One region of the Streptomyces sp. NPDC088246 genome, then DNA from elsewhere that is predicted to be linked to it. Evidence: riboswitches for the same ligand, from Rfam matches in the RefSeq annotation. Region 1 holds a riboswitch; the other holds the start of a gene.

Region 1 (3,057 bases):
CGGCGCCAGGGTCGTCGTGCAGCAGCCCGAGCTCACCGAGCCGGTTCAGGGCCAGCCGTCCGATCTGGAGATCGAGGCACAGGAATTGGAACGGGTCCGCAAGATGATCACCACACTGCTGGCCCGTCACACGGGCCGCAGCGCAGAGCAGATCGCCACCGACATCGAGCGCGACCTCATCCTCGACGCGGCGGGCGCCAAGGCGTACGGCCTGGTGGACCACATCATGGAGAACCGGAAGTCGTCACTCCCGCCGCACAGCGCGAAGTGAACGCCCGATGCAGCCACCGGAGTTGCCGCCGCTCCCCGCACTGACGCGCGCCGAGGGGGAGTTCATCGACTGCTACCTCGAAGTCCTGGACCAACTGGGCCGGATCAACCCGGCCCGCGGCAGCGACACCTACGGCGCGCTGCGCGCCGCACAGGCACTGGCCTCACGGGCGGGCGCACTGCGGGACGCCCTCGCGTTGATGCATGAGCGCGGCGAGGCGCAGATCCACGCCGCCACCTTGGCGCGGGCGCTGCGCGTGCTGGACGGGGAACGGCGGGCCGGACGCGTCACCGTACCCCCCGCTCAGGCCAATTGAGCAGCCCACTTCGTCTCCGACCCCGGCCGGGTCCGGCCAACTCCCCCTGCCCTCACCTCCGACGGGGTTCGCTCAACCCACTCCGCCTCCGACTCCGACGGACTTCGCTCAACTCCCCTGCGCGACACGCCCGGCAGGCACATCGAAATTCCTAGCTCGTTCGGCGTAGGGATTCCCCCTCGCGAGCGACATCTCAACTTGCGTTTTTTGCGGGACAGTGAGCGGAATCTATCCTTCCACCCCTGGTGCGAGACCGGTCCGACTGACCTGCACGGCCGTCGAAATCATCAGCCCCACCCAAACGGGTCATCAGTGAGGAGACTCACATATCTTCGTTTCCCCTCGGAAATCCGGCAGTCGGTGCGTCAAGATCCCTGGGACGACAAGCCCCCGCCACCGCGGCGGGGCGGTCCGGGCGGACGCCGAGTCCTGCCGCCGCCCGGATGCCTGGTCGACAGAAGTGGATCGGCAGGAGTGGAGGACCCGAGCACAACGGGTCGACCGGAACACCGGTCGACCCTCGGGGTGAAGCCGCCGAGCGCGGCCGGGCAACTTCGCCAGCCCGAACCCGACAGGTCATCCTTCACAGGCGGCTGACGAAGGGTTGCGCATGGCTGCGCAGGTTCATGTCCCGTCTCTGCTCGCCCGGGCCGGCACGGCCTCGGTTCTGACACTGGCCGCCGTCGGCGGCACCATGCTTGCCCCGGGCGCCACGCCCCAAGCCCAGGCAGCGACCCTCTCGATGAAGGCACTCAACGTCGCCGCGTCGAAGAAGGGATCGCCATACGGGTGGGGGGCCACCGGCCCCAACCGCTTCGACTGCTCGGGCCTGACGGTCTATTCGTTCAAAAAGGCGGGCAAGAAGCTCCCGCGCACGGCCCAGCAGCAGTACAACAAGAGCCGCCATATCTCGGCCTCGCACAGGCAACGCGGCGACCTGGTCTTCTTCCACTACGGCCGCAGCATCTACCACGTGGGGATCTACGCAGGCAAGGGCAGGATCTGGCACTCGCCGAGGACCGGCGCGGTGGTCCGGCTGGAGAAGATCTGGACGAAGAGCGTCTATTACGGGCGAGTCCGCTGATGCCTGTCCGGCGGATCAGGCCCGCGCCCCCGGCCGTGATCCACCGGACAGGCCCTGGTCTCCGCCGCTGACCCGCTCGTTACTCAGTGCAGCAGGGGGCCGGACACCAGCACCAGCCCCAGACCGGTGAGCGCCGCGCCGCTGCCGCCCTCGATGGCGCGGGCGGTACGCGGCCGGCGCAGCCACCGGCCCAGTCGGTCCACCATGAGGGCCACTGCGGGAAACCAGATCAGCGCAAGCAGCACCACGATCATTGCGAGCAGCAAGGTCCTCGGGAGCGGCGGCTGCCCGTCGGGAACGAACTGCGGCAGCAGACTCAGGAAGAGCACCGGCGCCTTGGGATTCAGGGCGTTGGTGAGGAAGCCCTGGCGCAGTGCTCGTACGGTTCCCTGCCCTGCTGGTTCGTCCTCGGCCTCGCCCGCCCTGCCCGTGGTGCGGCGCCGAGCCGCGTACAGGGCGCTGATGCCGAGGTAGAGGACGTAGGCCCCGCCGAGCAGCTGAACGGTGCGGAACAGTACGGGCAGCGTCACCAGCACAGCGGCAAGCCCGGCGACGGCCAGCGCGGTGTGCACGAGGAGTCCACCGGCAACACCCAGCGCGGTCGCCACCCCCGCTGACCGGGAGGCGAGCGCGTTGCGTACGACGACGGTGAAGTCCGCGCCCGGCAGTGCGACCATTCCAGCGGCGACCCCGATGAAGGCGATCAATTGTGCGTCCATGGGTCCACCCTGGCCCGGCAGAGCCTTTAGCGTGTACTTGCAATCTTCTGGGTCTGCCAAAAGGAACGCTTAATGTACGACCCGACACGGCTCGCGGCGCTGGTGGCAGTCGCGGAGGCGGGATCGATCACCCGGGCCGCCGCCCGACTCGGCTACACCGCGCCCGCGCTCTCCCAGCAGATCGCCAAGCTGGAGCGGGAGGCGGGCGCCGCCCTGCTGGTGCGCCACCACCGAGGGGCCCGCCTCACGGCCGCCGGTGAGCTGCTGGTCGGACGCGCACGGCGGATCCTCGACGAGATGGACCTGGCCCGCCACGAACTGGCCCGTCTCTCCGGACTCTCCGGCGGACGCCTCCGGGTCGGCACGTTCACCACCGCGGGCATCCATCTGTTGCCGCCGGTGTTGAGCGCCTTCCGTCGCGCCCACCCGGATGTGGAACTGGCGGTCACCGAGTACGAGCCGCCGGACGGGGTCACGGCTGTGGCCGCCGGCGAAGTCGATCTTGCGCTGACCCATGTGTACGAGCCGGCTGCCGCAGCGGCCTGGCCCTCCGGGGTATTCGCCGAACCGCTGCTGGTCGAGGAACTGGTCCTGATCACGGCGGTCGGGCAGATGCTGTCCGAAGCCACGGGGAGACTGCCGGTGACGGAACTTGCGGGGCGGCCGC
Region 2 (3,057 bases), on a different contig from region 1:
GCCGACAGCGAGATCGAACGGCTGGTACGCAACCGGCTCGACGAGATCCCGCACGAGCAGGCCAACCCGGCCCGGCGAGCCGCCAAGCAGCTCTCCAAGGAGCTCTTCCCGGCCGCGGCGCGGATGTCGCGCCCGCGCCAGGGCACCGAGGAGACGGTGGAGCGGATCGACTCGGCGGCCGTGCGCGCCTTCTTCGACGCCCACGTCCGGCCGTCCACGGCGACCGCCGTGGTCGTCGGCGACCTCACCGGCATCGACCTGGACGCCCTGCTCGCCGATACCCTCGGCGACTGGTCGGGAGACACCGCGGAGCCCCGTCCCGCCCCGCCGATCACCGCCGACGACACCGGCCGAGTGGTGATCGTCGACCGTCCGGGCGCGGTGCAGACGCAGCTGCTGATCGGCCGGATCGGCGCCGACCGGCACGACAGCGTGTGGCCGGCCCAGGTGCTGGGCACGTACTGCCTGGGCGGCACGCTCACCTCCCGGCTGGACCGTGTGCTGCGCGAGGAGAAGGGCTACACCTACGGCGTACGGGCCTTCGCCCAGGTGCTGCGGTCGTCGGCCCCGGATTCCGCCTCGGGGGCGACCGGTGCCGCCATGCTCGCCATCAGCGGATCGGTGGACACGGAATCCACGGGACCGGCGCTGAAGGACCTGTGGACGGTCCTGCGGACCCTGGCGGCCGAGGGGCTGACCGATGAAGAGCGTGAGACGGCCGTGCAGAACCTCGTGGGTGTCGCACCGCTGAAGTTCGAGACGGCGGCCTCGGTCGCGGGCACCCTCGCCGACCAGGTCGAGCAGCATCTCCCGGACGACTACCAGGCACAGTTGTACGCCCGGCTCGCGGAGACCGGCACGGTCGAGGCGACCGCTGCGGTGGTCAACGCCTTCCCGGGTGACCGGCTGGTCACGATCCTCGTCGGTGACGCGTCACAGATCGAGGAGCCGGTCCGGGCCCTGGGCATCGGAGAGGTGTCGGTGGTGGCCGGCTGACGGGCATACCCGACACCGGACGACCGTCCGGGCAGAGGCGGGCGACCCCCGCCCGGCCGGCCCGTTGCGTGTAACAGTCCACCGGTCGACTTTCACATTCGACCGAGCGCCGAAGGCAACGGCCGGCCCATCGACCCGTCATATGTCCGCATATCGGGACTAAAGGAAGACTCCTGTGAGCGAAATCTCTCCGGAGTCTTCCTTTTTGTCCATTTCGGTAGGGAGGTTGCCTGTCTGCCCTGTGGGATGCGCTACAAAACGGCCTGTCCGTTTGGTGAATGTAAGTCACCCCGCTTAGCGTCGGCTGGGCTGTCCGTCACTCGTATGCCGCATCCGTGACGTACCGGGCAGCCATCGCCGAGTCCCCGTCAGGCGCGAGCCTGGGGAGCCGGGGACCCATGCAGTCCCTGGGGTGAATCGGATGCCTGAGCCCGGATGGGGCCAGGGCGTCCGTAGGAGACCTTCCTGCTCCGAACCCGTCAGCTAACCCGGTAGGCGAGAAGGAAGGAAAGGATCAGCCACTTCATGGCGTTCACCCGTGCCACCGGGAAGCATCGTGCCCCGAGCCGACTGACGCGCAGCAGCGCGAAGATCGCCGGCGTCGCCGCTCTGGCCACCACCGGCGTCATAGGCAGCATGGCCTCTCCGGCCCTCGCCGCGGACTCCTCCGTCAGCGAGACCGGCCTGAACCAGGTCATCGCCATCGAGGGCACCCTCGCCGGCCAGATCGAGGCCCAGGCCGACGCGCAGAAGCGCCAGGCCGATGTCGCGGCGAAGGCGAAGGTGGAGGCCCAGCGGAAGGCCGAGGCCAAGAAGAGGGCCGAAGCCAAGAAGAAGGCCGATGTCGACGCGAAGCGCGCGGCCGAGGCGCGCGCCGAGAAGGCCCGCGCCGCCCGGTCCGCCGAACGCACCCGCCTGGGTTACTTCCAGCTCCCGGTCGCCGGTTCGTACGTCACCACCGGCTACAAGTCCAGCGGCTCGCTCTGGTCCTCAGGCAGTCACTCGGGCATCGACTTCCACGCCGCGTCCGGTACCTCCGTCGTCGCCGTCGGCGCCGGTACGGTCGTCGAGGCCGGCTGGGGAGGTGCGTACGGCAACAACATCGTGCTCCGGATGACGGACGGCACGTACACGCAGTACGGCCACCTCTCCTTGATCGGCGTCTCCGTCGGCCAGAGCGTCGGCGCGGGCCAGCAGATCGGCCTCTCCGGCTCGACCGGCAACTCCACCGGCCCGCACCTCCACTTCGAGGCCCGGACCACGCCGTCGTACGGCTCCGACATGGACCCCGTCGCGTACCTGCGCGCCCACGGCGTCAACGTCTGACCGACGCTCCACTCGCAGCACCCCTTCGAAGGCCCCGCACGCCGGGGCCTTCGCCGTGCCCGGCCCCCGCGCCCGCCTGCGGTACCTGCTCCCCGAACCGTCCCGTGGCCAAAAGATATTCATGAATTTCCACCCGGCATCGGAAATTCGGCCGCATTGCAATAGGGTCACAGAGCAGGCGTCGGTCGGCCGCGTTTCGCGGGGATTAAGGCGGAGGTTCGGACATGCGCATTCCGGCGCATTCGGTATGCATGGCAATCCGTGACGACATCGTCTCGGGTGTCTTCGAACGCGGCAGCCGGCTCACCGAGGAGTTGCTTGCGCGCCGTTACGGGGTCTCCCGTGTCCCGGTACGGGAGGCGCTGCGCACCCTGGAGTCCGAGGGGTTCGTGGTCACCCGCCGGCACGCGGGCGCCTGCGTTGCCGAGCCCACCGAGCAGGAGGCCGCCGACCTCCTGGAGGTCCGGATGCTGCTGGAGCCGCTGGGCGCCGCCCGCGCCGCGCAGCGCCGCACCGAGGCGCATCTCAAGGTATTGCGTGGTCTGGTCAGGCTCGGCCAGGAACGGGCCCGGCGCGGCGAGGGGGAGGATCTGCGCTCGCTGGGCGGCTGGTTCCACGAGACGTTGGCGCAGGCCTGCGGCAGCCCCGGCCTGATCGGGCTGCTCACCCAGCTCCGCCACAAGATCGCCTGGATGTACACGGTCGAGCAGTCGGCCCGCCCGGTGGACTCCTGGG

What was found. A riboswitch is a leader RNA that binds a small molecule or an ion and turns the genes downstream of it on or off. The one in region 1 is predicted to bind cyclic di-AMP.
Region 2: linked by a shared signal. The riboswitch ahead of ACIPEK_RS19695 (M23 family metallopeptidase) and the one ahead of ACIPEK_RS31050 (C40 family peptidase) in region 1 are both predicted to bind cyclic di-AMP.

Annotation. Positions count from the first base shown of each region.
Region 1 covers NZ_JBIURV010000027.1:3,319-6,375, forward strand. Annotated here, with positions in the region: gene ACIPEK_RS31040 (ATP-dependent Clp protease proteolytic subunit) at 1-271, shown strand, start outside; gene ACIPEK_RS31045 (hypothetical protein) at 279-587, shown strand; cyclic di-AMP (ydaO/yuaA leader) riboswitch at 1,014-1,194, shown strand; gene ACIPEK_RS31050 (C40 family peptidase) at 1,198-1,671, shown strand; gene ACIPEK_RS31055 (LysE family translocator) at 1,755-2,390, opposite strand; gene ACIPEK_RS31060 (LysR family transcriptional regulator) at 2,463-3,057, shown strand, end outside.
Region 2 covers NZ_JBIURV010000013.1:114,468-117,524, forward strand. Annotated here, with positions in the region: gene ACIPEK_RS19690 (M16 family metallopeptidase) at 1-996, shown strand, start outside; cyclic di-AMP (ydaO/yuaA leader) riboswitch at 1,342-1,508, shown strand; gene ACIPEK_RS19695 (M23 family metallopeptidase) at 1,522-2,322, shown strand; gene ACIPEK_RS19700 (GntR family transcriptional regulator) at 2,547-3,057, shown strand, end outside.